Regions from separate parts of the Arthrobacter sp. AIWTK1 genome, predicted to be linked through region 2. Evidence: predicted binding sites of a transcription regulator. Region 2 holds the regulator's gene; each other region holds the start of a gene.
What was found. Region 2 encodes LexA, which represses DNA repair genes until DNA is damaged. Its sites were predicted from a motif close to TCGAACANNTGTTCGA; they were not measured.
Positions count from the first base shown of each region.

Region 1 (10,053 bases), 2.0 Mb from region 2:
CCGCAGCAGGGAAATACTCGTTTGTCACTACGGACATCACAGTGTTCAATGCTCTTCCTCTTGACTGGCCGGGCGCCGGACATCACCGCGTCAATCTCAGTATGGGGCCCGGGAAACCAGGATTGCGGCAGGACGCAGAAACCGTGACGAAAATAACCAGGCCCGGCGCCGGAAGCCGCTCAGCGCGAGGCCTCCTGCGCCTCCAGAACCGCCAGCGCTGCACGCAGCCGGGCATCGGCGTCGTTGGCTACTTCCGCAACGGCGGGACTGTCGCTGAGCTGCACCATGGTCTGCGGATCAATGGCCTGGATGGTTGTCATGTCCGCGTCCCGGCCGCGTCGCACCACCACATTGCAGGGCAGCAGCGCGCCGAGGTCCGGCTCGGCGGCAAGCGCGCGGCTGGCCAGGGCGGGGTTGCAGGCGCCCAGAATGACGTAGTCTCCGAGCGCTTCGGCAGCGTCCTGGCCAAGCTTGGCTTCGAAGGTCGCGCGGACATTGATTTCGGACAGAATGCCGAATCCCTGTCCGGCGAGCGCCTCACGAGTCCGCTCCACGGCGTCGCTCCAGGATAGCGGGACGGTCACGGTGTGGGTGTACGTCATCTTGTCTCCTCGACTGGGGTCCGGTCAGGCCGGACGGTTCAGTGATGGGCGTTAGTGAATTAGAGCACGGGTGCGGGTCAGGCCAGGGACAGGAAGAGCTTTTCCAGGTCCTTCGTGTCCATGCTCGCATCCTTGCGGACGAGGCATTGCTCAAGTCCGCTGGCGATGATGGCGAATCCCGCACGGTCCAGCGCCTTCGAAACTGCGGCGAGCTGGGTGACGATGTCCTTGCACTCGCGGCCTTCTTCGAGCATCCGGGTCACCGCGGCCAGCTGCCCCTGAGCCCGCTTGAGCCTGTTGATGACCGGTGCGAGGTCGGTTGAATCGAGTTCCATGATGCCTCCGGATAAAGGGTTGTTATGTACTCCAGAATATACCCCCGGGGGTGTTTTTGACTACCCCTAGGGGTATCTGCAATACTCGGTGGGGTATTCAGCTCTACCTGATCCGTCTCGAAAGGACATCCATGACACGCCCCTCCGCTTCGGCCTCCTCCTCCGCTTCACCGGCCGCCCCCGCAGTCACCGCCCTGGATCCGGAAACGCTGCAGACCTGGTTTCAGGAACACAAGGACCTCGTGGTGATCGACGTACGATCGGCCGCGGAATTCGAATCCCTGCACATCCGCGGTTCGTACAACGTTCCGCTCCCGCTGCTTTCCGAGCACACGGACGAACTGGCCACCCGGCTGGGAAGCCGTGTTGTGCTGGTCTGCCAGTCCGGCGCACGGGCTGAGCAGGCACGGCAGCGCCTCGGCGGCGCAGGCATCGGCACCGCTTACGTCCTGACCGGCGGCGTGCCGGGCTTCGCTGCAGCCGGTGGAAACGTTGTCCGCGGCAAGGCCCGCTGGGACCTGGAGCGCCAGGTCCGGCTGGCAGCCGGCTCCCTGGTGGTGCTTGGCCTGGCCGGAGGCAAATTCGTCTCACCCAAAATCCGCCTGCTCGCAGGAGCTATCGGCACGGGCCTGACATTCTCCGCAGCGACCAACACCTGCGCCATGGGCCAGGCCCTCTCCGCGATGCCGTGGAACAAGGCGGCTAAGGAACCCACCCGCGAATCCGCTATCCTGCAGCTGCCCGCGGCCGGGGTGCAGACCGACCAGAACCGGGCGCAGGCGGCATGATTTCAGCTCTGGCATTGGGGCTACTCGTCGGGATAGTCCTCGGCGTGGTCGGCGGCGGCGGATCGATCATCGCCGTCCCTGCTCTGGTGTACGGAGTGGGCCTCAGCCCCGCGGAGGCCATCCCCACCTCCCTGCTGGTGGTTGGCCTCTCGTCGCTGGCAGCACTTCTGCCCCGGTTCCGGGAAGGCATCAACTGGCCAGTCGTGCTGCTGGTCGGGGCCGCCGGCATCCCGGCCGCGTGGGGAGGCGCGGCCGTGGGCCGGCTGCTGGATCCCAACGTACTGATGCTGGCATTCGCGGGCATCATGGTGGTTGCCGGCGTTCGTATGCTGATGCGCACCAACGAAGTAGAGGGATCTTGCAGCACGGGCCCCGCGCGGGCCTTCCGCTCCTGCGCTCCCAAGGCCGTCGGAGTCGGGCTGCTGGTCGGCTTCCTGACGGGCCTGCTGGGAGTTGGCGGCGGATTCCTCATCACGCCGGCCCTCACGCTCTTCCTGGGACTGCGCATGAAGCAGGCCGTCGCTTCCTCCCTGGCCATTATTGTCATCAACTCCGCCGCAGGCTTCGGGGCACACGCCGCCGGCTTCACCATCGAATGGTCCACAGTCCTGGCCTTCACGGTACCGGCCATCCTCGGCTCAATCGCCGCAGCCCGGCTGGCCCGTCTGCTCAAAGACAAGCACGTCCGCATCTCGTTCGCCGTCCTGATCTTCGCCGTCGCCGCCTGGGTTACGGCCAGCACCGTCACAGCCTGACCGCTAAACATTCACCCACACTCCGGAAAGGAACCCAGTCATGGCAGAAATCACCGTCACCGAAACTGAGCAACGGCGCGCCAGCGCACAAATCCTCGATGTCCGCGAAGACTTCGAAGTCGCCGAAGGCATGATCCCCGGCGCCCTGCACATCCCCATGGGGCAGTTGCAGGCCCGCTTGTCCGAGCTGGACCCCGGCGTTCCCGTCATCGTCGTCTGCCGCAGCGGCAACCGTAGCGCCCGCGTGGCAGATGCCCTCAATGGCGCCGGATTCAGCGCCGACACAATGACCGGCGGCATGATCGCCTGGAGCCGCGCAGGACTCCCCGCCACCTAACCGGCCAGCCTCATCCGCAGCCACAACCCCGCCCCCGCCCCACCGGCCACACGTAAGGAATTCAGCCATGGCAACCATCGACATCACGGAAGAATCGCTTGCCCGGACGCTTGAGGACAACGACATTGTCTTCATCGACTTCTGGGCCGGCTGGTGCGGCCCCTGCCGCATGTTCGCCCCCACCTACGACGCAGCGTCCCAGAAGCACCCCGACGTCGTTTTTGCCAAGGTGGACACGGAAGCCGAGCAGGCGTTGGCGGCTGCTGCCGGCATCACGTCCATCCCCACACTGATGGCCTTCCGGGACAAGACCCTCGTCTTCTCCCAGCCAGGCGCGCTCAATGCGGCAGGGCTGGAGCAGGTCATCCAGGGCGTCAAGAACCTCGATATGGCAGCACTGCGCGCGCAGGCAGCGCAGCATCAGTCCTGACGAATATTCACAGAAGCCGATGCGCAGTATTACGCCCGGCGGCCTGGCGGCAATCTGGCCCCGCACGGTGGTGGTGGACGTGCGGGGTCAGGACGAGTATGCCGTCGCCCATATCCCGGGCAGCCTGAACATCCCCCTCGATGAACTGCCGTTCCGGCAACAGGACCTGCCGAACAGCACGCTTTACGTCCTGTGCGGTTCAGGCAAGCGCAGCAGCCAGGCCACTGCACTCCTCACTGCCCAGGGCTACGACGCGGTCAACATCGCGGGCGGCATCGCGGAGTGGTACCGGGAAGGCCATCCGGTGAGCTATGCACCGCCGGCGCCAGACGAACCTCCGTCCGGACGCTGGAGATCTGTATTGGAGAAACTGGCGAAATGGCGCGCCCGAAGCACCCGCTGACGGTTCCAAAACCACAACGCCACGCCATTTGCGGTATACCCCCCGGGGTATTATGATTTTGAGTAGACCAACGGGGGGCCACCCAGGAACCCCACAAACTTTTACGAAGGAGAACCCCATGCTTCTCGAGCGCATCTACGATGAAGACCTCGCCCAGGCCAGCTACTTCATCGGCTGCCAGCGGAAGGGTGAGGCAGTTGTTGTCGACGCCCGCCGTGACATCGACACCTACCGCTCCCTCGCAGCAGCCAACGGCATGAAGATTGTGGCCGTTACCGAGACCCACATCCACGCCGACTACCTCTCAGGCACCCGGGAACTCGCGGCCGCCACCGGGGCCAAGATCTATGTTTCCGGCGAAGGCGGCCCCGACTGGCAGTACGGTTTCGACGGCGAGCGCCTGTTCGACGGCAGCAAGATCACCATCGGTAACATCACCGTGCAGGCGCTCCACACCCCGGGGCACACTCCGGAACACCTGTCCTTCCTGATCACGGACGGCGCGTTCAGTAGCGAGGCCGGGTACCTGCTCTCGGGCGACTTTGTCTTCTCCGGCGACCTCGGCCGCCCCGATCTCCTGGACGAAGCCGCCGGCGGCGTGGACACCCGATTCCTGGGTGCCAAGCAACTGTTCGCCAGCCTGCGCGACAAGTTCCTGACCCTGCCCGACTTCGTCCAGGTTTACCCGGGACACGGCGCCGGCAGCGCCTGCGGCAAGGCCCTCGGCGCCATCCCGTCCTCCACGGTGGGCTACGAGCGGCTGTACGCCTGGTGGGGCCCGTACCTGGCCGCCAACGACGAGCAGGGATTCATCGACGAACTGCTCGACGGCCAGCCGGACGCACACGCCTACTTCGGCCGCATGAAGCGCGAAAACCGCGAAGGCCCCGCCGTCATGGGCGAACGTGACCCGCTGCAGGAACTGGACACGGCCGACGTCGCAAGGAGCCTGGCAGAAGACACCCTGACCTTCATCGACACCCGCTCCAACGGTGAGGTCCACCAGGGCACCGTGGTCCGGTCCCTGAACGTTCCGGCCGGCAAATCCGTTGCCAGCTACGGCGCCTGGGTGGTCAACCCCGAGACGGACAAGAACCCGCTGGTGCTCCTGGCCAAGGACCAGGAACAGGCCCAGGACATGTGGGACCACCTGGTCCGCGTGGGCATCGACAACGTGGCGGGCTACCTGACCGGCATCGAGGGGCTGCCCACCTCCACGCCGAAGCTGATCCAGCCCGAGGAACTCGAGGGCTTCGACGCCGCCATGGTCCTGGATGTCCGCAACAAGACCGAGTACAAGGCCGGGCACGTTCCGGGCTCGTACCAGCTCAGCGGCGGCCGCGTCATGTGGCACCTGGATGAACTGCCCACCGCCGGCACCATTGTGTCCTACTGCCAGTCGGGCGTGCGGAACTCCGTAGCCGCCAGCGCGCTGCGCCGGGCCGGGTACGACGTCGTCGAACTTGACGGCAGCTACGCCGCCTGGGCCGCTATGGAACAGTCGCTGCAGACCGCTTCGACCCGCTAATCCCGCGGCCGGCCGACGCCGGCAGCGGATCCAACAGCACAAGACCCCCGCCCGGACATGTCCGGGCGGGAGTCTTTCGTTGGGTGGGAACGGAGAACTCCGTCACCGGGGGATGTTCTCCGGAGGCGGAAGGGCGGCACTTCTCGGAAGCCTGGACCCGGACGGCATTCGGGCGCTACTCAGCGCGGCCACGTCGCGCCAACCGAGCCAGATCCTCATCGGCCGAATCGGGCATGTCGGTTCCGGTTCTGACTTTGTCTGCCTCGAGGACGAAGAAGATGAAGGACAGGAACGCTGTCCTCTCGCCGTTGAGGATGCGCGGCGGAAGGAGTTCGTGCGGTGTGTCTGGAGATGGCTCTGGTTCGCTCACGGTGGCTACGCGGTATCCCGCCGACGTAAAGGCGCTGATCATCGCGTGAAGTGGTCGGTGCCAGAAGGTCAGGACCGCAGGCTCGCCAGCGAACTCGTAATCCTCCGAGTACTGCCGGATGGCGAAGTAGTCCTCGGCTGGTTGGTTGATCACGCTAACCGTGGGGTGGTTGACCGACAGGATCAGGCGACCGCCCGGCTTCAGTACGCGCCGCAGTTCGGCAAGTGGTGCCGACCAGTCCTCCAGATAGTGCAGGACCAAGGACGAGACAACGTCGTCGAAGGAGCCATCGGCGAAAGGGAGCGGCTTGCTGAGGTCCGCCAGGTAGAGGTCTGCGGTCGGACCCAATCGCTGTCTCGCCAATTCGAGCATCGCAGGACTGGAATCGAAGCCGGTCACGGCGGCTCCCTTCGCGGCCAGCGCGGCGGACAGCGGCCCCGAGCCACAGCCAGCGTCGAGGACCCGGTGACCGGTCACGTCGCCGGCAAGGCCAATCATCGCCGGCCGCTCGTAATAGGCGTTGAGGAGGCTGGACTCATTTTCAGCCGAGTAGTTCCCGGCAAAATCGTCATAATGATTGGACTTCACAACTCTTCCCCTTCAGGCGAATCCTCACGGGCGGACAATGGGGCTGATCCTAGCAAGCGAGGAGAATATCCAATGTCCGAGCCTGGGTCTACACTGAAGTATCGAACATATATTCGAATAAAGGTGTGTTGTGGGCATAGTTATCGGTCCCCGCGTGATAGATGCGGGCACATCCCTGCTGTCGGTGCTGATCTCTCCTGTACCAGTCGCAGCGGGGTACCCTTCGCCGGCGCAGGACTACTTTGACGGCCGGATCGACCTCAATGAACACCTCATCAAGGACATCACCAGCACATACATCGTGCGGGTGTCCGGAGACTCGATGGAAGGGGCCGGGATCAGCGACGGCGACGAACTGATCGTCAACCGCGCCCTGGACCCCAAGGACGGATCAGTGGTCATAGCGGTCCTGGACGGTGAGCTGACCATCAAGCGGCTCAGGGTCACGGCGTCCGGAGTGGTGCTGCAGGCGGACAACCCCCGCTATCCGGACATCCGGGTTCCGGCGTTGTCGGACCTGGTGATCTGGGGCGTGGCCACCCGCTGCCTGCACCATGTCTGAAGCGCTCGAGATTCCTGAAACGCGCGTACCGGGCCCGGGCCGGGAGATTGCCCTGGTGGACGTCAACTGCTTCTACGCCTCGGCGGAGCGGGCCTTCGATCCTTCGCTGGAAGGCCGCCCCCTGGTGGTCCTCTCCAATAACGACGGCTGCGCGGTCACCCGGTCCCCTGAAGCCAAGGCGCTTGGCATCCCGGTCGGCGAGCCGTGGTTCAAGATCGCGCCCCGCGCCAAGGAATGGGGGCTGGTGGCCAAGTCCAGCAACTATGAGCTGTACGGCGATATCAGCGCCCGTGTTATGGAGCTTCTGGGCCGCTACTCGGCCTGGCTGGAGGTCTACAGCATCGATGAAGCCTTCCTGGGAGTCAAAGGCACCCCGGACGAGCTCCTGCATCTCGGGCAGACCATGAAGACGGCTGTTCGCCGCAACATCGGGGTGCCGGTCTGCGTAGGAATTGCCAATACCAAGACCCTCGCGAAGCTGGCCAACAAATGGGCCAAGAACAATCCCGCCCTTAACGGCGTGTGCCGCTGGGACTCCATGCCGGCCACGGCCCGCGAAGCGTTGATGGGCCGGCTGTCCGTCATCGAGCTCTGGGGCGTGGCCGCCCGGCTGACAAAACGCCTGAACAGCATGGGCATCCACTCCATCCTGGACCTTGCCCGCGCCGATCCCGTGCGGATCCGGGACCGATTTTCGGTGGTTCTGATGCGCACGGTCCTGGAGCTGCAGGGCACCGCGTGCATCCCTTTGGAGGAGGAGCGCATTGGACGTGACCAGCTCATCTTCAGCCGTTCGTTTTCCACGCCCATCACCGCGGCCGCGGACCTGCGACAGGTCATGAGCGTCTATGGCCAGCAAGCCAGCGCCCGCCTGGCCAAGCACAGCCTGCAGGCCAAGGTGCTCACTGCCTTCGCCGGCACCTCGCACTACAACCCGCTGGACACGTCCTACCCGTCGGTCTGCGTCACGTTGCCCATGCCCACCGCGGATCCGGTGCTGTTGACCAGGGCCGCGCACGCCCTGCTCCCCCGGATCGAGGAAGGCACCAAATACGTCCGAGCCGGCATTATGGTCACCGACCTGCGCCCCACAGGCCAGCAATCGCCGCTGCCGGTGTTTGCGAACCCGCACGAGGAACGCGGCATCGGCATTCTGCTGGAGGACATCAGCCGCCGCTACGGGCGCGGCTCGGTGGGGCTGGGCCACGCCGGAATCCGGGGCGGCCCGGACTGGTCCATGCAGCGCACCATGCTCTCGCCCAGGTACACCACCCATTGGGACGAGCTCCCCGTGGTCAAGGCAGCCTGAGCACGCGCTGTTACACTCTGCTCATGATCGGGCTTCCCTTCGCGGGAGATGGGCTTGTGCACGGCGTTCTGACGGGGCTGGGAATCGTCGCAGCCCTGTTGTTTTACGCCTTTGAGAAGCGCCGCCGCGGCCTCTCCGATCCCCGGTTGTGGCCCATCGCGGGCTTCGCCGTCGCCTTCGGTGCCATCGGATCCCGCGTGCTCACCTGGGATATCTCCCGGCAGGTCTCCCTGGCGGACTGGTGGGGCAACGGAGACCGCAGCATCCTCGCAGGCCTGGTCGGTGCATGGTTCGGCGTCCACTTGGGCAAGCGGCTGACAGGCTACCGTGAATCCACCGGTGACCTGCTCGCACCCGCCGTCGCACTGGCCATGGTTCTGGGGCGGGTCGGCTGCCTCCTCACCGAACTGCCCGGCATCTCCACCGGCAGCGCCTGGGGAATCGTGCTCACCCCCGCGCAGGCAGCACTGATCGGCGGGACCCCCGGGGCCGGACTCCATCCGTCCTTTGCCTACGAAATCGTGTTCCACGCCGCCGCATTCGCCGTCATGTGGCGCTTCCGCGACAGCCTGGCGCACCCCGGCGACCTTTTCATCTGTTACGTGACCGCCTACGCACTGTTCAGGTTCGGCGTGGAGTTTGTCCGCGGCAATGAGGTGATCTGGCTGGGAATGAGCCGCCCCCAGTGGTTCCTGTTGGCGGTCCTCCCCCTTTTGATCTGGCGCATGCGGCGGGTGTTCGGGAAACCGGTCCGTCCTGAGTTGAAAGGAAGAGTGGCATGAGCGAGGACACCCCTGACGTTCCCCGGAACCCGCCGCCGCACCAGCAGGAGGAGCTGCCCTCTGAACCAAGGCGCGGCTCCATGGTGCTCGGAATCCTGCTGGGGGCTGTTGCCCTTTATGCCCTCTATTTCGGGACAACAGCTGGTATTGCTCCGGATGAAGGGTACAAGACTTTCCTTGCTGGGCCTGGAGCGTTCATACCAATCGCCGCGTATCTGGCGGTATCCGTTGTGCTGGCGGTCCGGCCACGCACGTCCCGGTTGGGTGCGGGGCTGCTTATTGGCCTGGGGGTCTTCACCCTGGTCGGGGGTGGGATCTGCGTCGCAGCCCTCGCGCAGATGAGAGGCCTGAGATGAACCCGTCCTCGTTCTCTTCCCGGCAAACGCCGCCCGGCCCCGGGCAGCCGCTGCGCGGCGACCGGATCCACCGGTATGTCACCGCATTCTGCCCCCGCTGCCACGAGACGAACCCTCCTCTTGCCCAGGTGCGGCGCCTGTCCGGGGCGCTGCTGATCCGTGACGACCGCGTGTGGCTCGAACGCGGCTGCCCCGACCACGGCCTGGTACGCACGCTGTACGACGAATCGCCCGAAATCCTCCGCTACCTGGAGAAATGGCAGGCGCCCACCAAACAGCACATCCCCGACCAGGCGGACAACTTCCGCCCCGTACCCGAGGCGTACGCCTACGGACTACCCGCCATGCAGACGCAGCACACGTGCATCCTTCTGCAGGACATCATCGAGCACTGCAATCTACGCTGTCCCACTTGCTTTACGTCCTCCGGCCCGCAGCTGCAAGGGGTGGCGCCGCTCGCCGAGGTGCTCGCGAACGTCGACGCACGGCTTGCCCGCGAGAACGGGCGCCTTGATGTATTGATGCTGTCCGGCGGCGAACCGACGCTCTACCCGCATCTCGCGGAGTTGCTGGAGGAGCTGGTTGCCCGGCCGATCGTCCGGATCATGGTGAACAGCAACGGCATGTTGATGGCGACCGACGACGAGCTGCTCGCCTTGCTGGCCAAGCATCGCGACCGCGTGGAGGTGTACCTCCAATACGACGGCCCCTCCAAGGAGGCGTCGATCCATCACCGCGGCGGCGATCTGACCCGCTTCAAGGATGCGGCAATCTCGCGACTGTCCGAGGCGGGGGTCTTCACCACCCTGACGATGACAGCAACCCTCGGCGTCAACGACGGCGAGGTGGGCGCCGTCGTCATGCGGGCCCTGGAAACCCCGTTCGTCGGCGGGGTCGCGCTGCAGCCG
Region 1 covers NZ_CM155287.1:4,322,974-4,333,026, forward strand. Annotated here, with positions in the region: gene AC1MDG_RS19815 (hypothetical protein) at 1-37, opposite strand, end outside; gene AC1MDG_RS19820 (DUF302 domain-containing protein) at 180-602, opposite strand; gene AC1MDG_RS19825 (metal-sensitive transcriptional regulator) at 680-937, opposite strand; gene AC1MDG_RS19830 (rhodanese-like domain-containing protein) at 1,069-1,725, shown strand; gene AC1MDG_RS19835 (sulfite exporter TauE/SafE family protein) at 1,722-2,480, shown strand; gene AC1MDG_RS19840 (rhodanese-like domain-containing protein) at 2,521-2,817, shown strand; gene AC1MDG_RS19845 (thioredoxin family protein) at 2,885-3,247, shown strand; gene AC1MDG_RS19850 (rhodanese-like domain-containing protein) at 3,267-3,650, shown strand; gene AC1MDG_RS19855 (MBL fold metallo-hydrolase) at 3,769-5,178, shown strand; gene AC1MDG_RS19860 (class I SAM-dependent methyltransferase) at 5,354-6,136, opposite strand; gene AC1MDG_RS19865 (LexA family protein) at 6,267-6,698, shown strand; gene AC1MDG_RS19870 (Y-family DNA polymerase) at 6,691-8,007, shown strand; gene AC1MDG_RS19875 (prolipoprotein diacylglyceryl transferase) at 8,031-8,789, shown strand; gene AC1MDG_RS19880 (hypothetical protein) at 8,786-9,145, shown strand; gene AC1MDG_RS19885 (radical SAM protein) at 9,142-10,053, shown strand, end outside.
Region 1: AC1MDG_RS19865 (LexA family protein) is a predicted target of LexA. The motif match lies at 6,238-6,253, and genes of this name have one in related genera.

Region 2 (10,053 bases):
AGCGCCATATCCGCTTGCTTATCCCCGTGGAGCTTGTCCCCGTGCTGCTTACCTTCCGGACCGGCCGGGTGTTCGCTCTCTTCGGCCAGCTGGGCAACAATCGGAACGAAAACCCGGGCGTTGGCCAGGGACGCCACCACGGCAGCTTCGTCGCCCGCGGCCGAGCGGAGAGCCGTGACGGCGGCGAGGAAACCGGCGTCGGCCGTGCCGTCGTCGTCCTCGAAGTTATGGATCTTCGCATCCTCGCCGGCGAGGCTGCGGCCCGCCCAGGGCTGCCCGGCGGAATCCGTGGCGCCGCCGGAGCCGGCCAGGGCGGCCGCGATGTGGCCGGGCAGTTCCCGGGGAGCTGGAGGTCGCTGTTCCATGTTGGCTGCCGGCCTAGCGGCGGCCGGCTACATCCAGCGCTTCCGGCAGCGTGAATGCTCCGGCGTAGAGCGCCTTGCCAACGATGGCGCCTTCAACGCCCAGGGGAACAAGGGAGCGCAGGACCTTGAGGTCTTCCAGGCTGGAGATGCCGCCCGAGGCCACCACCGGCTTACCCGTCTTTTCCACCATCCGGCGGAGCAGCTCAACGTTGGGGCCCTGCAGGGTGCCGTCCTTGGTGACGTCGGTGACCACATAGCGGGCGCAGCCGGCTTCTTCAAGGCGTGCCAGCACGTCCCAGAGGTCGCCGCCTTCCTTGGTCCAGCCACGGCCTGCCAGCGTGGTTCCGCGAACGTCGAGGCCGACGGCGATCTTGTCGCCAAAGCGGTCGATGGCGCGCGCCGTCCACTCCGGGTTTTCGAGGGCAGCGGTGCCCAGGTTCACGCGGGCAACGCCCAGGTCCAGGGCCTTTTCGAGCGACTCATCATCGCGCAGGCCGCCGGAAAGTTCCACCTTGATGTCCAGCCGGCCCACCACTTCGCGGAGCAGTTCCGCGTTCGAGCCGCGGCCGAAGGCGGCATCCAGGTCCACAAGGTGAACCCACTCGGCGCCCTGTTCCTGCCAGTTGAGCGCAGCTTCCAGCGGCGTGCCGTAGCTCGTCTCGCTGCCGGCTTCGCCCTGGACCAGGCGGACCGCCTGGCCGTTCACGACGTCGACGGCGGGCAGCAGTTCCAGTACGGGCAGCGGCGTTTCGGTGGTCATCTTCAGGTCCTCAGGTTGTAGTGAAGCTGCGTTGATCGGGAGGTTCGGGCCCGGCTAGCTGGCCGGCAGGGTAAGCAGGTAGGCAGCCAGCAGCGCCATCCCGGCCAGAACGTAGAAAATCATCTGGGTCCAGAGGGGCTTGTGCTGCTGCCTGAAGGACAACGCCCCGCCGACGAGCAGGCCGGCGAGGCCCATCAGGACGATCGACCACATCTAGGCGGCCGGTCCGGTACCGGCAGGGGCGGCTGCGGGGGCGGCACCCTGGCCGCGCCGCAGGCTGTTGACCCAGTTGCGGAGCAGCCGGGCGCCGGCGTCGCCGGACTTTTCCGGGTGGAACTGGGTGGCGCACAGCGGCCCGTTCTCCACGGCGGCGACGAACGGTGCGCCGTGTTCGGACCACGTGACGAGCGGGGCCGCCATGCGGGGCTGGATGACGTCAAAGTCCCAGTGCTGCACACCGTAGGAGTGGACAAAGTAGAAGCGTTCGTTTTCGACGCCCTCGAAGAGCCTGGATCCTTCCGGAACCTTCACGGTGTTCCACCCCATGTGGGGCACCACTTCGGCAGGGAGCAGTTCAACTTTGCCGGGCCACTCCCCCATGCCCTCCGCTTCGGTGCCGTGCTCCACTCCGGCTTCGAAAAGCACTTGGAGGCCTACGCAGATGCCCAGGACGGGACGGCCGCCTGCGACGCGCCGGCCGATCATCCGGATGGCGTCCACTGCCTTGAGTTCGCGCATGACGGTTTCGAAGGCGCCGACCCCCGGCACCAGCAGTCCGTCGGCATTCAGGACGTCTTCCGGCTTGGCGCTGAGGATCACCTCGGCGCCTGCACGCTCCAGAGCCCGCACGGCTGAGCGGACGTTCCCGGAGCCGTAGTCCAGGACGGTGACAGTGGGCTTGCCCTCGGGAGACGCCGGCTTCGCATTCGCGGCAGGATCAAAAATAGCTCCGTCGCGAAGGACCGGGCCGGTCACAGTGCACCCTTGGTGGAGGGGATGCCCTCCACGCGGGGATCAGGTTCCACGGCTGCGCGCAACGCCCGCGCAAAAGCCTTGAACTGGGCCTCCACGATGTGGTGCGGATCCCGGCCCGCGATGACGTTCATGTGCAGGCAGATGCCGGCGTGCAGGGTGATGGCTTCGAACACGTGACGGGTCAGCGAACCCGTGAAGTGCCCGCCGATCAGGTGGTATTCCTGGCCCGCAGGCTCTCCGCCGTGCACCAGGTAGGGGCGTCCGGAGACGTCAACCACGGCGTGGGCCAGGGCTTCGTCCAGGGGCACCGTGGCTTCGCCGAAGCGGCGGATGCCGGCCTTGTTGCCCAGGGCTGTACGAAGTACCTCGCCAAAGGTGATGGCGACGTCCTCCACGGTGTGGTGGACGTCGATGTGGATGTCACCGGTAGCTTTGACCGTCATGTCGATGAGCGAGTGCTTGCACAACGCCGTCAGCATGTGGTCGTAGAACGGAACCGAGGTGCTGATGTCCGAGATGCCCGTGCCGTCAAGATTGATTTCGACGAGCACGGACGATTCGCTCGTGGAACGCTCCATGCGTGCGGTCCGGGCCTCGGCAGCAATGGATCCGGTGGTGCTCATGTGTTGTGTCCTTTGGATGTAAGGAGGAATTCCGTGTGGGTTCAGCGTCGTGGCAACCGGCTCCCTGGGGAACCGGGGGTCTGAGTCCAGTTTAGGCCGGGACGCTGGGCTGACCGGTCAGGATCAGTTCCAGGGCCTCCAGGAAGGCTGTGGTTTCCGTCTCAGTGCCTGCGGTGACGCGCAGGTGCCCGGGGATCCCGACGTCCCGGATCAGGACCCCGCGGTCGAGCAGGCCCTGCCAAACCCCGCGCGGGTCCTCGAGCCCGCCGAAGAAGACGTAGTTGGAGTCGGACGCGGCGGGTTTGAGGCCCATCCTGGTGAGTTCCGTGACGATCCGGTCGCGCTGCCGCTTGATGTCTTCGACGTCGGCCATGAGCGCCTCGCGGTGCGTCAGGGCGGCCAGGGCAGTGGCCTGGGTGATGGCGGAGAGGTGGTAGGGCAGCCGCACCAGCCGCAGCGCGTCAGCCACCTCAGGCGCGGCCGCCATGTACCCCAGGCGCGCACCGGCCAGGGCAAACGCCTTGCTCATGGTGCGGGACACGATCAGCCGCTCACGGCCCGGAAGAAGGGTCAGGGCGCTGGGCGTACCGTCGTGGGCAAATTCGTGGTAGGCCTCATCGACGATCACAACGGTCTGGCTTGCCTCGCCTGCGGCGTACACGGCCTCCACCACATCCAGTCCCAGCCCGGTGCCGGTGGGATTGTTGGGTGAGCAAAGGAAGACGATGTTCGGCTGAAGTTCCCGGACCTGCCGAGCCGCCGACTCGGCACTGAGGCCATAGTCCTCTGCACGCTGGCCGACGATGTATTCAGTGTCGGTCCCGCTCGCCAGGAGGGGGTACATGGAGTACGTGGGCGGGAACCCGAGCGCCGTGCGCCCGGGCCCGCCGAACGCCTGCAGGATCTGTTGCAGCACTTCGTTGGACCCGTTGGCCGCCCAGATGTTTTCAGCCCCCAAGCCGTGGCCGAGGTACTCCGCCAGGCGTTCCCGGAGTTCGGTGAACTCACGGTCCGGGTAGCGGTTTAGTCCTGCGGCAGCTGCGGTGACGGCTTCGGAGATGGCCACGAGGACATCGGCAGGAACGCCATGGGTATTCTCGTTGACGTTGAGCAGGATGGGAACGTCCAGCTGCGGCGCACCGTACGGGGTGAGGCCACGCAGGTTGGTCCGGAGGGGAAGTCGGTTCAGGCGCTCTAGCTGGTCAGTCACTTCAACAGTTTAAGTGAGGGTGGCCGGGCCACTGAAACTGTGACGCCGCGGCCCCAGCCGACGGCCATCTCCCGGGCCTAGTTCGAGGGCACGAAGATCTGCTGGCCAGGCATGACCTTGCCGCCATCAAGGTTGTTCAGCTGGACGATGTCGGCCACAACATCGCGGGTGTCGCGTTCCGGCGCCACGGAGCCTGCGATCTCCCACAGGGACTGCCCCGGCTGAACCGTGACCGACACGGTGGGGGTCACTGAGAGCTCGGACGCGGAATCCGCCGCCTTCGCAGGCGAGTTCAAGAACCCGGCCAGCGAGATCAACAGCACCGTCAACAGGATCAGCGGCACGCCCACCAGGACGATGCGCCCCCTGCGCGTCAGGCGGAGCGGCGGCTGCGCAGACCTGACCTTCGCCGTCCTGGCAGCCTTCACCGCCGGACGCTCTTCCCAGTTGAAGCCCTGGATTCCCGACACGCCCGCTCCCTGCCCTGCGGACCGCGGGGACTCCGAAGTGTGATGGCCCCGGCCCTGATTGGCCGAACCCTTGTGACGCGAACCCTGAATAGCGCTTGTTGCTGACATGAACTGAGCCCTCCTGGACCTGACTGTGCCGCTCGGCATGTTCCTGAAGCTGCCATCCGCCCACCCGGTCTTCGAACATAGAACCGAATGGAGCTTGCGACTAGAACACATATTCGAACTTTGCTGGTTCCGTTCTAGCACTTATTAACGAACATTGTCGAGACTCACTAGAACAAATGTTTGAAAAAGCTGTGGGGCTGGCCTACGTTTGAGCTACAGAACAACCACTTCTGCAGTTGATCAGCAGGGTCTGACATTTTCAGGCCGGAAGTTCCCGGCAGCTGCAGCCACGGAGGCCGGGTGGAACGGAAAGGCGTTGGCGAACATGGCAGCACAAGCCACCGGCGGCAGGGCTACGCAGCGGAGCCAGCAGTCACCAGCGAAGCCGAAGGGCCTCACGGTGCGGCAGAAGAAGATTCTGGAAACGATCCAGCGGTCCGTCAATGACAACGGCTATCCGCCGTCGATGCGTGAAATCGGCGACACCGTGGGCCTGGCCAGCCTCTCCAGCGTCACCCACCAGCTTTCGCAGCTCGAGAAGCTGGGGTACCTCCGCCGCGACCCGAAGCGTCCGCGTGCCATGGAAGTCCTGATGCCGCTGACCCTGGACGAAGGAACCGCCAAAATCTCCGGTGTGGAGAAGCCTGCACGGCTACGCACCGTTGGTGGACTGGCCGTCTCCGAGCTAGCCACCGCAACGGACACGGCCATGGTCCCGCTGGTCGGGCGGATCGCAGCAGGCGGCCCGATTCTGGCTGACCAGATGGTGGAGGACGTGATGCCGCTGCCAAGGCAACTGGTTGGCCACGGTGAGCTCTTTATGCTGAAAGTGACCGGCGACTCGATGATCGACGCGGCAATTTGCGACGGCGACTGGGTTGTGGTCCGCCGGCAGAGTGACGCGGTCAACGGCGACATCGTGGCCGCCCTGCTGGACGATGAAGCCACAGTCAAAACGTTCCGCCAACGGGACGGCCACACCTGGCTGCTGCCACAGAACACGCAGTACGAGCCCATCCTCGGCGACCACGCCAACATCATGGGCAAGGTTGTGTCGGTTCTCCGCTCGCTGTAGCCGCTGCCCGCCCGCGGCCGGGCAGCCGTCGTGACCGGATGCCCGGGCGGCGCGCCCTGACAGCTGTCGGCGTCAGCCGGCGGCAACCTCTGACGGAGCCTTTGCCAACCTCGACAGGGCGGCAACCGCAATCGCAGGATCGGTGGTGGGCCAGAACGGCGGCAGGGCAGCCCGGAGGAACCCCCCGTAGCGCTCTGTGGAGAGCCGGGAGTCAAGGACGGCCACAACGCCCTTGTCGCCCGTAGAGCGGATCAGCCGGCCGGCCCCCTGGGCGAGCCGGATCGCCGCGTGGGTGGCCGACACCGACATAAAGCCGTTGCCGCCCGCCTGGGCCACCGCCCGGGAACGCGCCGTCATTAGGGGATCGTCCGGCCGGGGGAACGGAATCCGGTCGATGACCACCAGCCGGCACGAACCGCCGGGAACGTCGACTCCCTGCCAGAGCGACATGGTGCCGAAAAGGCAGGTGTCCGGTTCGTCCGCAAACTGCCGCACCAGTGCTGTCATGGTGGATTCGCCCTGGCACAGGATGCTGACGTCCAGTCGCGGGCGCATGGCCTCTGCCGCCTCCTCCGCGGCCCGCCGCGACGAAAAGAGACACAGTGCCCCGCCGCCGGACGCCCGGATCAGTTTCTCCAGCTCGTCCAGCGCTTCGGGTGACGTTCCGCGGCCGGGCTTCGGCAGGTGGCTGGCTACGTAGAGAATCCCCTGCTTGGGGTAGTCGAAAGGCGAGCCGACGTCCACACCGGTCCAGCTGGGTGCGCCCGGACCCACCAGCCCGAGCCCTCCTGCGGCCGGCTCGAAGGCGGATCCGATTGCGAGGGTGGCGGAGGTGAGGACGACTGTATGGCCGGCAAAGAGCCCATCGCGCAGCTTCCCCGCCACGCTCAGCGGGGCGATGTTAATCAGCGCGGGGGCGGCGTCGTCCGGCTGGGAGTAGCCCTGTTGCGGATCAAACGTGCTGTTCCGCGAGAACCAGACAACCTCGCGGTTCTCCCGGGCGGCGATCAGGCGTTCACAGAGCTCGAGGATGACCATGAGGCGGGAGCGCGCAAGCTGGCGGCCGCCGTCGGCCGTGTTGGCGCTGTCCCCCTTCGAGTCGGAAAGGGCGGCCCGGCAGGCTTCCCGCAGCTGGTCCACGCAGTCAAGCTGTTCGTCGTTGAGGCCATTGGGCAGGAGGCCACTGGGGACGCCGGCAATGGCCAGCTCAAGGTTCGCGGCTGCGTTATTGAGCGCGTCCACCGTGATTCCGGTATTCTTCCGGGCACCCGAAGCGGCGGCGTGGACCATCGCCACGGACAGCTGCCCGGAGACTGCTCCCGTTACCCGATCCTGCAGCTCGTGCGCTTCGTCCACCACCACGACGTCGTACTCGGGAAGCACCGCCAGGCCCTCGAAGGCGCTGACGGCCAGCATGGCATGGTTGGTGACCACGACATCTGCCTCGGCGGCGTCCTGACGGGCCAGTTCGCTGAAGCATTCGGCGGCCATGGGACATTTCTGCGCCCCCAGGCATTCCATGGACGTGACGGACACCTGCCGCCAGGCACGGTCCGTCACACCCGGCATCAGTTCGTCCCGGTCCCCCGTTGCGGTCTTCTCCGCCCACTCGCGGAGCCGGACCACTTCCTTGCCCAGCTGCGACGCCGGGCCGCCCAGGGAGGCGGCGAAGTGCGGGACGCTGGTGTCCTCGCCCAGCGAGAAGAGCTGCCCTTCGGACGGCTCCTCGGAGGGGAACCCGCCGTCGAGCTTGTGCCGGCAGACATAGTTTGCCCGGCCCTTGACGAGGGCCACCTTGACAGGCCGCTCCAACGCGGGAGTGATGGTTTCCAGCAGCCGCGGCAGGTCCCTGCCCACGATCTGGGTCTGCAGGGCCAGGGTGGCCGTGGACACCAGGGTGGGCTTGTCGCTGACCTGTGAATGGGCGATCAGCGGAATCAGGTACGCGAGTGACTTTCCGGTGCCGGTGCCGGCCTGCACCAGCAGGTGGTCGCCGCTGACGATAGCGCGCGACACCTGCCGGGCCATCTCGTGCTGGCCGCTGCGGCTCTGTCCGCCCATGCCGGACACCGCCCGGTCGAGCAGTTCGATGACGAACTGCTCGCCGGCGGAACCGCTGGTTTCTCCGGCCCCGGGATCAGACATTGCTGATGAAGGATTCCAGTTCAGCGGCGAGCCCCTCGCGCACCATGACGAGGGCGCGTGTGCCCTCCTCTTCATGGTCCAGGCGAAGAATTTCAGCGTCCGTTTCGTGGAGTTTGCTGAGCAGGTCCCCGCGGTTGTAGGGAATCAGCAGTTCCATCTTGACGCTTGGCCTCGGGATGGATTCACTGATCGCCTTCAGGAGCTCGGCGATGCCCTGCCCGGTGCGGGCGGAGACCACCACATGGCGGGGTTCGCGCTGCTTGAGGCGTTCCACCACGAAGGGATCCGCGGCGTCGGCCTTGTTCAGCACAATGATTTCCGGCACCTTGCGGGCATCCACTTCGCTGAACACGGCCCGGACCGCTGCAATCTGGCCCTCCGGATCGGGATGCGAAACGTCCACCACGTGCAGGATGAGGTCCGAATCGGCCACTTCCTCGAGGGTGGAACGGAATGCTTCCACCAGCTGCGTGGGAAGCGACCGGACGAAGCCCACGGTGTCAGCCAGGGTGTAGCCCAGCCCGTCCGCCGTCTCGGCCTTGCGGACCGTGGGATCCAACGTGGCGAACAGTGCGTTCTCCACCAGGACTCCGGCGTCGGTCAGCCGGTTCAGCAATGAGGACTTACCCGCGTTCGTGTAGCCCGCGATGGCCACTGAAGGCACGGAATTACGACGGCGGTTGGCCCGCTTGGTTTCCCGGGCCGGCTTCATCGCGGCGATTTCGCGCCGCAGCTTGGCCATCCTGGTACGGATCCGGCGCCGGTCCAGTTCGATCTTGGTTTCACCGGGCCCGCGGGAGCCCATGCCGGCACCTGCGCCGCCAACCTGGCCGCCGGCCTGGCGGGACATGGATTCGCCCCAGCCGCGCAGGCGCGGGAGCAGGTATTCAAGCTGCGCCAGCTCTACTTGGGCCTTGCCTTCGCGGCTCTTGGCGTGCTGGGCAAAGATGTCCAGGATCAGGGCCGTGCGGTCAATGACCTTGACCTTCACGATGTCCTCAAGTCCGCGACGCTGTGATGGTGCCAGCTCGGCATCCACCACCACGGTGTCGGCGCCGGTGGACATCACGATGTCCTTGAGCTCCTGGGCCTTGCCGGAGCCGAGGAAGGTACCGGGGTCGGGCTTGGCGCGGCGCTGGACGATGCCGTCGAGGACTTCCGAGCCGGCGGTTTCGGCCAGCGCGGCAAGTTCGCGCAGCGAATTTTCCGCATCGGCGAGGGTGCCCTCGGTCCAGAGGCCGGCCAGGACCACCCGCTCGAGGCGCAGCTGCCGGTACTCAACCTCGGTGACGTCTTCGAGTTCCGTGGAAAGGCCGGCCGTACGGCGCAGGGCCCGGCGTTCCTCGAGGTCCTGCTGGTCCCCGTCGAAGATGCTGTGTTCGCTGTCCTGGCGGGAAATCGCCTGGGCCGAGCCCAGAACTCCGCGCGGATTCTCAGGGGCGGATCCGGCGGCTCGGGCAGGGACATCCTTGGACAGAATCCGGTCGATGACAGCCTGGATTTCCTCAGGACTCATGTCCTGGGAGGCTGAATCTGATCCGGTATTGGGCTGGTTGGTCATGTTCTCCTTTGAAGATTCGACACTTTCAGAATAATGCTGATTGTTTGTCTGCGGGGCGGTATTCGCGCTGGGCTGACGACTATGGGTCATTCGGGCTCCTGGAGTGCCGGCGGCTGATGTGCAGCGGGCGGCGTTACGGGCGGTAAGTGAGGTGCCTGGGGCAGGCGGGCTTGCGGAGGGTGCGCCGGTCCGGAAGGGATGCGCAGGGTCAGATCATCAGCATTGCTGGACTCCAAGTAGTACGGGCGGGACGTCGTGCCGGAGAATCACGGCAGGACGGCGCACTGAGCGGAAGGTGTATACCTGCGTCGCTGCGGGACGGGCGGTGGCCCGTGCCGGCTACTCAAAGATCAAGAACATGGATTAAACACTAGCAGACCGGTCACCGTGCCCCGTTCGCGTCCTCGTTTCCCATCGGCGCGCGCGGCAACTAATCTGGCGAGTTATGGAGTCTGCACATTATTTCAGCGCCCAACCTGCCGGGCCGTTCACCCGCAAACCGCTCACGGTGGAACTTGCCGGTGAAACCCGCAGGCTGCAGACGTCCAGCGGCATCTTCAGCCCGGACGGTATCGACAAGGGAACTGCCGTACTTTTGGCCGACGTGCCGGCGCCTTCGCCCCAGGGCAACCTGCTGGACATCGGTTGCGGCTGGGGTCCGATTGCCCTGACCATGGCCCTGCGGGCACCCCATTCGCAGGTCTACGCCGTGGACGTGAACGAGCGCTGCGTCGCATTGACGAACGAAAATGCCGGCCTGC
Region 2 covers NZ_CM155287.1:1,620,179-1,630,231, reverse strand. Annotated here, with positions in the region: gene AC1MDG_RS07475 (SseB family protein) at 1-365, opposite strand, end outside; gene priA (bifunctional 1-(5-phosphoribosyl)-5-((5-phosphoribosylamino)methylideneamino)imidazole-4-carboxamide isomerase/phosphoribosylanthranilate isomerase PriA) at 379-1,125, opposite strand; gene AC1MDG_RS07465 (hypothetical protein) at 1,180-1,338, opposite strand; gene hisH (imidazole glycerol phosphate synthase subunit HisH) at 1,339-2,100, opposite strand; gene hisB (imidazoleglycerol-phosphate dehydratase HisB) at 2,097-2,723, opposite strand; gene AC1MDG_RS07450 (histidinol-phosphate transaminase) at 2,815-3,933, opposite strand; gene AC1MDG_RS07445 (LysM peptidoglycan-binding domain-containing protein) at 4,011-4,361, opposite strand; gene lexA (transcriptional repressor LexA) at 4,837-5,586, shown strand; gene AC1MDG_RS07435 (ATP-dependent DNA helicase) at 5,659-7,731, opposite strand; gene hflX (GTPase HflX) at 7,724-9,292, opposite strand; gene AC1MDG_RS07425 (class I SAM-dependent methyltransferase) at 9,738-10,053, shown strand, end outside.

Region 3 (10,053 bases), 920 kb from region 2:
CGACCGCTGACGTGCCCATCCTGCTCGAGCGGCTGGTGGACGGCAGCCCGGTCCGGCAACTGCACGTGGCCCGCTGGGGGCTGGTGCCGTCCTGGGCCAAGGACCCTTCCATCGGCTCGAAAATGATCAATGCGCGCAGCGAGAGCGTCCTGGAGAAGCCGGCGTTCCGCAAGGCGACCCGGTCCAGGCGCTGCGCGGTCCCGGCAGACGGCTACTACGAATGGAAGGGTGAAGGGCGCGGCAAACAGCCCTACTACGTGCACCCGAAGGACGGCCGGCCGCTGGTATTCGCCGGCTTGTATGAATGGTGGAAGGATCCGTCCAAGCCCGAGGGGGGTCCGCAGCGCTGGATGCTGTCCACTTCCATCATGACCACGGACTCGCCGCCGGACGGCTACGCCGGGGGAGTGCTGGCCGAACTCACCGCCCTGCACGACAGGGTGCCGCTGCCCATGGACCGCGAGACCATGCAGGCGTGGCTGGATCCGCAGGCGGATGATGCCGCCGGCCTGGTGGATCTGGTCCGGGCCGGTGCGCACGACGTCGCTGAAGGCTGGACCATCGATGCGGTTGGCACCGCCGTCGGAAACGTAAAAAATGACTCGCCGGAACTCATCCAGCCGGTCGGAAGCCTGTTCTAGCCGCCCCTCAGACCGTGACGTTGCCGGCGGGGTCCACGGTCCATGTGGGATTGAAGGCAATTTCCCACCGGAAGCCGTCCGGGTCGGCGAAGTATCCGGTGTAGCCGCCCCAGGGCTGGGTTTTAGGCGAAGCCACCACGGTGGCACCGGCAGCCTCGGCATCGGCCATGACCCGGTCCACATCCGCCGTGCTGCCCACGTTGTGGCTCAGGGTGATGCAGGGGACCCCGGCAGGGCTGTCCACGGAGGCCTCGGCCTGCATCTGGCCGGCGTCCCAGAGGGACAGAATAAGGCCATGGTTTGCCTGGATGAACACCACTTCGCCGGGGACTTCCCGGTGAACCGGCCAGCCGAGGCCGTTGATGTAGAAGGCGCGGGAGGCATCAACACTGCGGACGCCCAGTGAAATGAAGTCGACTCGAGGCTGCATTCTTAGATACTGTCATGCACATGCCCACAAATCACGGACACGACAAAGACGCCCAGGCCGACAGGGAGCAGCTCGCAGCTGTCCGCGTGGCCGTCGATGAAGTTGATGAGCAGATTGTCACCCTGATTGCCCGCCGTGAACGCCTGATCAGGATTTCCGGCACGTTGAAAGGCGACGACGCGGAGGTCCGGGCTCCCGGCCGGGTGGAAAAGGTCATTGAACACGTCCGTGCCGCCGCCGAGAAAAAGGACATCGACCCGGACATCGTGGAGAAGACCTACCGGGCAATGATCACGGCTTTCACTGAGCTTGAAATGAAAGTGCACAACGCCAGCAACTAGCGGCCGGCAGGACTTTGTGCCGGCAACACTTTGTTCAGAGGGCTTCCTCCACGGGGACGTTGGCCTGGTACTCCCTGCCGTCGGCGTCGCTGAAGGCGGTCATCAGGTGGCCCTTCTCCAGCCCCAGGACGGTACTCATGGGGAAGTTGCCGGTAATGGTGCTGCCTGAATGCTCCACGCCGCTGAGGTCGAAATTCTCTTCCGTGCCGTCGTGGCTGAAGCAATAAAAGGACACAGCTTCGCCGTTCATGAACTCGATTCCCATTCTTCGTTGATGGGAATGATCCGGTGTGGCCGCCACGAGGCCCACCACGTAGGCGCCCGACCCGGGGATGTTGCCGTCTATATCAAAAGTCGCCACCAAGGTGGAGTCCTTGGCGGCGATGGCTACGTGCTTCAGGAGTGCGTTATGGGAGCTCATGGCTTCATCTTGCTCCCTGCGCTCCCGTCCGTCCACCCCTGATCCACGTTTCGTCGTGGCATCAGCGCCGCCTCATTAAGTTCGAATATACATTCTAATATTGTCGGGTTGCCGGAGTGGCTTCAATCCGCAGGCGCGCGTGCAACTCCCGTTCGGGGTGGCACTGCGGAGGGTGGCCGGGGAGCCGGATGTCTGCGCCATGAGCGCCATGCAGGACGAAGTTTTCGGCGGTCCGGTGTCGGTCAAGAACGCGGAAGCGCTCCTGCGTCGCCTGGCGGAAGGCGACGGGATGGAACTCTGGGTTGCCGAAGACCGCGGCTCAATTGTGAGCGCAGGCCGCCTGGAACCGGCTTGGCAAGGAGTGCTCCACAGCGATTCGACCGAGCACTCACGGCCCATCCTTGAACGCTGCGGGTTTCTCCGGGTCTCAACACACCCCTATCGTTGGCAGCGCTGAAGCCGGGCCGGACCGGGAGCATGGGTAGGTTTTGTCCGGGCTCCGGCGTAGACTTGATTTATTCGAAGATATATTCGAACTAATCATTTCAGGTTTCTACCTTCCGGCGGTGCGATCGCCCGTTACGGGAAGGGTAGTGCAGTTCCGGGAGGCGCCGATGGGCTTGTTCAGCGAGGGTGTCGACGTCGTCTGCACGCCCGCCGGCCAGCCGTACTCACTCACCTGGGCAGGGCGGCACTACACGGTCTGCGCAGAGCCCGTGCACTGGTTTGAACGCCGGGAGTGGTGGGTCGAGGAAACCCGGGCACCGCTGGGGACCGGCCCGGGACTGGTGGATCACGAGATCTGGCGCGTCCAGGTCCGGCCTGCCGATGCCAAAGCAGTACCGGAATCCCAGGAAACCCTCACCCTGGACCTGACTCGGAACATCGGCAGCGGGCGGTGGAGGCTGCTGAAGATCCACGATGCCCTGAGGCCGCAATCAGCGTGAGTTTCACACATCTTCACGTTTCCACCGCCTTCAGCGCCCACTATGGCGTCTCCTGGCCGGATGAGCTCGCCCAGGCGGCTGCCGCCGACGGGGCAACTGCTCTTGCCTGCACTGACAGGGACGGACTGTACGGCACCGTCAAACACCTCAAAGCCTGCATGGCGGCCGGTCTGGATCCCGTCGTCGGGGTTGACCTGGCGGTCTTTGACGACGACGGCGACCTCCGCACCCGGCTCGCGGGCCGCGTCGTCGTACTTGCCCACGGACACAACAACGGTGCCGGCTACCGCGCCCTTTGCCGGCTGATTTCGGATGCCCATGCCCGTACCTCCGGCAAAGCCGGGGGAGCGGTGCCCGTCGCGGTGACCCGCGCCGAAATCGCAGCCCGGGCACTGCACCCGGAAACCCTCGAACCTGTGCTGACCGTGCTGGTGGGGCCGGATTCAGACGTCGGCCGGGCAATGGGCGGGCGCCGGTACCTTCGCCCCCGCACACTCTTCAAACAATGGCTGGACGGTATGCCGAAAGGAACCGTGGCAGCCGAAGTGGTGTCACACCTCAGCGCACCCGGAGAACCGCTGAGCACCGCCCATGCCGTGCGCATGCTCAAGCTTGCCGCCGAGTACGGCGTTCCGGCAGTGCTGACCAACGCGGTGCGGTACTGCGCGGAGGACGGCGCGGCCACGGCGGACGTGCTGGATTCAGCCCGCACCTTGAAATCGCTGCCCGAACTGACGGCGGAGCCGTTGTTGCAGCCCAACGGACGGGGGTGGCTGAAAACTTCCGCCCAAATGCTCGAACTCGGCCGGGAAATCATCCATGCCGCGGGATACGGCACCACTGACCTAACACGGCTGTTCGGCCAAACCGAGGCGCTCGCGGACCGCTGCCGGATGGATCCCGTGACGGATGTGGGATGGAAGCAGCCGGTGGTTCCTGAAGCATCCGTCATCGGCATCGAGGGCGATCCCCTGGTTGAACTGACCCTGCGCTGCGAAGCGGGGATCGGCCGGCGGTTCCCGGGGATATCAGGGCGGGCCGAGGCGGAAATGCGGGGTCGGCTGGACCACGAACTGCGGATCATCGCCAACCTCGGGTTCGCCTCCTACTTCCTGACCGTGGCCGAGGTTTCCCGGATGATCCTGGACATGGGGGTCAGGGCTGCAGCCCGGGGCTCCGGCGCGTCCAGCCTGGTGAACTACCTCATCGATGTCAGCCAGGTGAACCCCCTGCAGCACGACCTCATCTTCGAACGGTTCCTTTCCCGCGACAGGGCAACACTTCCGGACATCGACATCGACGTCGAAAGTGCCGAGCGGCACAATGTCTACCGGCGGATCTTCGACCGCTTCGGATCGGAACGCGTCACCCTCATGAGCATGCAAAACGGCTACCGCGCTCGCGGTGCTGTCCGTGATGCCGGCATGGCGCTTGGCATGGATGACGGCGACATCGGTGAAATCGCCAAGCAGCTATGGAGATTCTCTGCCCGGAACTTCCGTGAAGCCCTGGTGGAAAAACCCGAGCTGAAGGAGTTCGCTGGCCGGGTGGAGCAGCGCGACTTCACCGAAAACCAGCAACTGGACCTGCTCGTCGACCTGACCGAGAGGCTGGACCGCCTGCCGAGGCACATCTCCATGCACCCCTGCGGTGTGATCCTTGGCGACGCCACCCTGCTTGACCGGACCCCCGTCCAGCCCAGCGGCCTCGGCCTGCCCATGAGCCAGTTCGACAAGCACGACATGGACCCGATGGGGATGCTGAAGCTGGATGTCCTAGGGGTCCGGATGCAAAGTGCCATGGCCTTTGCCGTCAGGGAAGTGGTCAGGCTGCACCCGTCCAAAGCGGAAGTGGCGGCGGCCGGCGATCATCCTCCCGGGCCGGACGGCACAGGGCCTGATTTCATCGCGGCTGACGGGCACATTGACCTCAACGCCGTACCCTTGGACGACGAACCAACCTACGAGCTGATCCGGAGCACTCACACCCTGGGCTGCTTCCAAATCGAATCCCCGGGGCAGCGGGAGCTGATCGGCAAGTTGGCGCCGCGTGAATTCAATGACCTCATCATCGATATTTCGCTGTTCCGTCCGGGGCCCATGAAATCGGACATGGTGCGGCCCTTTCTGGAACACCGCCACGGTTTTGCGCCGGAGGTCTATCCGCATCCGGACCTCAAACCCGTGCTCCAGGAAACCCATGGCGTGACGGTGTTCCATGAACAGATCCTGAAGACCTTCGATGTTATGACCGGCTGCGGGCTGGCCAGGGCTGATGAGTTCCGCCGCGCCCTGGGGAACGAAGTCCTGGAGCCGCAGGTGGAGGAGTTCTTCCGCAAGGAAGCCCGGGAAAGGAAATACGCCCCCGACGTGGTGGACAAGGTGTGGGGAACCCTGAAGGCTTTTGGCAGCTTCGGCTTCTGCAAGGCACACGGGGCTGCCTTCGCCGTGCCCACCTACCAGTCTGCCTGGCTGAAGGCCCACCACCCGGAGGCGTTCCTGGCCGGCCTGTGGGAACACGATCCCGGGATGTACCCCAAACGGCTCCTGGTGGCCGAAGCGCGGCGGATGGGAATCCCCATCCTGCCCCTGGATATCAACAGGAGCCAGGCTGAGTACCGCGTGGAGCGGGTCGCGTCCGGACCGGACCGGGGCAAGCTGGGCATCCGGCTGAGCCTGAACGGCATCTACGGGCTCTCAGGGGCTGAACTCAAAAGGATCGTGGCAGGGCAGCCCTACGACTCGCTGGCAGACCTGCGGGCCCGATCCAGGCTGAGCCGGCCCAGCATCAAGCGGCTTGCCCAGCTGGGAGCCTTCGACACCCTGCACCGCGAATCCGGGGGAGCCGCCAACCGGGCGGACCTCGTCCACCACCTCCAGGCCCTCCAGAACCGCCCGGGCAAGAAAGGCATCGAGGTCATCGACGGCCAGCTGTCGCTGCCCCTGGGCGATGTTGAACTGCGGAACCTGAAACCGGCACTTCCTGCTCCAAGCATGATGGAGAACGTCAGGGCCGAACTTGACCTGCTGGCAGTGGATGTCAGCGAACACCTGATGACAAGCCACCGGCCACTGCTCGACAAGCTGGGAGTCACCACGGCGGATAAGCTCCTGGGTCTAAGGAACGGCACCGAAGTACTGGTGGCCGGGGTCAGGGTCGCCACGCAGACGCCACCGATGCGTGGAGGGCGCCGGGTGGTTTTCATCAGCATCGATGACGGAACCGGCTGCGTGGACTCCGTGTTCTTCCATGAGGCCCAGGAACTGGCCGGTCCGCTGCTGTTCGGCACCCGGCTTCTGCTGATTCGGGGCAACACCCGCCGGACCGGACCGCGGGGGATCAGCATCAGCGCCACCATGGCGTGGGACCTCAGCCGCACAGAGACCCTCCCGTACCCGGTCCCGGCTTCCGGGATCCCGGAGCACCGGGAACCTGAGCTGCCCGGCCCCTTGGACGGAATCAGCCGCAACCTCGCCATCACCGGGCTGGGCAGCTGAGCTTCACTCCGGGAGCATCAGGCGCACACGCCGACGTGGCCGCTTTGGTCGCCCCATCTCTCAACCGATAGCATGGACGAGGCTGGCTGTGGTCCCCGTACGCCACAAGCTACGAAGCCTTAACTTTGAATAGGAGACACCCGTGTCAGATGCCCAGCAGATCACCCTCATCGTCGACGGCGAAGAGACCAAGGTGACTACCGGGACCACCGGCGCGGAACTCTTTTTTGAGCGCCGCGACGTCGTAGTGGCCCGAGTTAACGGCGAACTGAAAGACCTTGACCAGCCGCTCCCCGAGGGCGCGGACATTGAAGGCGTCACCATCGATTCCCCGGACGGGCTCAACGTCCTCCGGCACTCGACTGCCCACGTCATGGCCCAGGCCGTCCAGCAGCTTCGCCCTGACGCCAAGCTCGGCATCGGCCCCTACATCACGGACGGGTTCTACTTCGACTTCGACGTCGCCGAGCCGTTCACTCCGGAGGATCTGAAGACCCTCGAAAAGATGATGCTCAAAATCATCAACCAGAACCAGAAGTTCGTCCGCCGCGTGGTGTCCGAGGACGAGGCGCGCGAGGCCATGAAGAACGAGCCCTACAAGCTTGAACTGCTGGGCAAGAAGAACAACGCCGCCGACGCCGGTGAAGGCGTCAACGTCGAGGTGGGTGCCGGAGACATCACCATCTACGACAACGTGGACCGCAAGAGCGGCGACAGCGTCTGGTGCGACCTGTGCCGCGGCCCGCACCTGCCCAACACCAAGCTCATCTCCAACGCCTTCGCCCTGACCCGGTCCTCGGCCGCCTACTGGCTGGGCAACCAGAACAACCAGCAGCTGCAGCGCATTTACGGCACCGCCTGGCCCACCAAGGACGCCCTGAAGGCCTACCAGGAGCGCATCGCCGAGGCTGAACGCCGCGACCACCGCAAGCTCGGCGCCGAGCTGGACCTGTTCTCCTTCCCGGACGAGCTGGGCTCCGGCCTGCCGGTGTTCCACCCCAAGGGCGGCATCATCCGCAAGGCGATGGAGGACTACTCCCGTCAGCGCCACGTCGACGCCGGGTACGAGTTCGTCTATACCCCGCACATCACCAAGGGGCACCTCTACGAAGTCTCAGGCCACCTGGACTGGTACAAGGAGGGCATGTTCCCGGCGATGCACATCGACGCGGAACTGAACGAGGACGGCACCGTGCGCAAGCCCGGCCAGGACTACTACCTGAAGCCGATGAACTGCCCCATGCACAACCTGATCTTCCGCTCGAGGGGACGCTCCTACCGGGAGCTGCCGTTGAGGCTCTTCGAATTCGGTTCGGTCTACCGCTACGAGAAGTCCGGCGTGGTGCACGGCCTGACCCGTGTGCGTGGCATGACACAGGACGACGCCCACATCTACTGCACCCGCGAGCAGATGAAGGACGAGCTCACCACCACGCTGAACTTCGTGCTGGGCCTGCTCAAGGACTACGGCCTGGACGACTTCTACCTGGAACTCTCCACCAAGAACGAAGACAAGTTCGTGGGCGACGACGCCACCTGGGAGGAAGCCACCCGCACCCTCGCCGAGGTGGCCGAAGCCTCCGGCCTGGAGCTCGTCCCGGATCCGGGCGGAGCCGCGTTCTACGGCCCCAAGATCTCCGTCCAGGCAAAGGACGCGCTCGGCCGCACCTGGCAGATGTCAACGATCCAGCTGGATTTCAACCTGCCTGAGCGCTTCGAGCTCGAGTTCCAGGCCGCCGACGGCACCCGCCAGCGTCCGGTGATGATCCACCGCGCCCTGTTCGGTTCGGTGGAACGGTTCATGGGCGTGCTGACGGAACACTACGCCGGCGCTTTCCCGGCATGGCTCGCACCCGTACAGGTTGTAGGCATCCCGGTGGCGGAAGCTTTCAACGACTACATGTTCGACGTCGTCGACCAGCTCAAGGCTGCAGGCATCCGGGCCGAAGTGGACATCTCCTCCGACCGGTTCCCCAAGAAGATCCGCACCGCCAGCAAGGACAAGATTCCGTTCGTCCTGATCGCTGGCGGCGAGGATGCCGAGGCCGGAGCGGTGTCCTTCCGGTTCCGCGACGGCAGCCAGGACAACGGCGTACCGGTGTCCGAGGCTGTCCAGAGGATTGTCGAAGCCGTCCGCAACCGGACCAGCTAGCGAAGCGGAATGGCAGGCGACGTGCAGGAGAACTCAGGCGCTGGCGGGGGATATCCGGGCGACGGCGACGTGACCGATGAATTCGGTCTGGCCGGAGTTCCGGACGCTTTTCAGCGCCTGTGGACCCCGCACCGCATGGCCTACATCAAGGGCGGGCAGCACCAGTTCAAGAACAAGGATGACTGCCCGTTCTGTGTGGCCCCGGCCCGCAGCGACGAAGACTCCCTCATTGTTTACCGCGGGCGCACCGCCTACGTGGTGCTGAACCTGTTTCCGTACAACCCGGGACACATGCTGATCTGCCCCTACCGCCATATTCCGGATTACACGGACCTGACCGTGGAGGAAACGGCGGAATTCGCAGCACTGACGCAGACCTCCATGCGGGTCCTGCGGAAGGTCTCCAACCCCGGTGGTTTCAATCTCGGGATGAACCAGGGCGTGGTGGGCGGGGCCGGTATCGCGGGGCACCTGCACCAGCACGTGGTCCCGCGCTGGGGAGGGGACGGAAACTTCTTCCCCATCATCGCCCAGACAAAAGCGATCACGCAGACGCTCGGCGAGGTCCGCCAACAGGTCGCCGAGGCCTGGCCGGAAGACGAACATGCTTAACCGGCATGCCCGCGGGTTCTTCACCGCGCTGTTCTCCCCGCTGGCGCGCTGGCTCCTGAAGATCGGCGTTTCGCCGGACGCCATCACCATCGTGGGCACGGCCGGCGTCGTGGTGGGCGCACTGGTGTTCTATCCGTTGGGCCAGCTGTGGTGGGGCACGCTGTTTATTACCGCCTTCATTTTTTCCGACGTCCTCGACGGCATCATGGCGCGGATGCAGGAGCGCGGCGGCCGCTGGGGGAACTTCCTGGACTCCACCCTGGACAGGGTTGCCGACGGCGCACTCTTTGCCGGCCTTGCCATCTGGTTCTTCACGGGAGGCTCGGACCGCGCGATCGCCGTCGCCGCCGTCGTGTGCCTGGTGCTTGGCATGGTGGTGTCGTATGCGCGGGCTAAGGCGGAAGCCCTGGGTTTCCACGCCAACGTGGGCATTGCCGAGCGGGCCGAGCGGCTGGTATCCGTGCTGGTAGTCACCGGATTCACCGGGATCGGGCTCCCCAGTGTGGTCCTGCTGGTGACGCTGATCCTCCTGGCCGCCGCCAGCCTGGTCACCGTGGTCCAGCGGATCGCCACCGTCCACCGGCAGTCGCTTGAAGAGACCGGGCTGCCGGGGTAACCCGAATTCAGCTGCGTCGCGGCGTGGGACTAGTATTAGCTGTACCTGGTCATTGGATCCGGTAATCCGGTGTGTGCGCGGCGTGGCTTTTCCCGTCTGTGCCGCCGCCTGCGCCGGGACCGAGAGACCGGATCTACGTAACATCTAGCTACCCATAGGGGTTTTTGTGTCTACACCTGATGTAAGCAGCGAAGCCGGCTCGTCCGCCAACAGCGTCACGGGCAGCAACCGCGTCAAGCGCGGCATGGCAGAGATGCTCAAGGGCGGCGTCATCATGGACGTCGTCAACGTCGAACAGGCCCGCATCGCCGAAGACGCCGGTGCCGTGGCCGTCATGGCGCTGGAACGCGTTCCGGCCGATATCCGGGCCCAGGGCGGCGTGTCCCGCATGTCCGA
Region 3 covers NZ_CM155287.1:2,539,222-2,549,274, reverse strand. Annotated here, with positions in the region: gene AC1MDG_RS11645 (SOS response-associated peptidase) at 1-641, shown strand, start outside; gene AC1MDG_RS11640 (VOC family protein) at 649-1,071, opposite strand; gene AC1MDG_RS11635 (chorismate mutase) at 1,086-1,412, shown strand; gene AC1MDG_RS11630 (hypothetical protein) at 1,447-1,833, opposite strand; gene AC1MDG_RS11625 (hypothetical protein) at 1,973-2,290, shown strand; gene AC1MDG_RS11620 (DUF6504 family protein) at 2,448-2,780, shown strand; gene AC1MDG_RS11615 (DNA polymerase III subunit alpha) at 2,777-6,277, shown strand; gene thrS (threonine--tRNA ligase) at 6,420-8,429, shown strand; gene AC1MDG_RS11605 (HIT family protein) at 8,451-9,041, shown strand; gene pgsA (phosphatidylinositol phosphate synthase) at 9,034-9,657, shown strand; gene pdxS (pyridoxal 5'-phosphate synthase lyase subunit PdxS) at 9,824-10,053, shown strand, end outside.
Region 3: AC1MDG_RS11620 (DUF6504 family protein) is a predicted target of LexA. The motif match lies at 2,353-2,368, and genes of this name have one in related genera.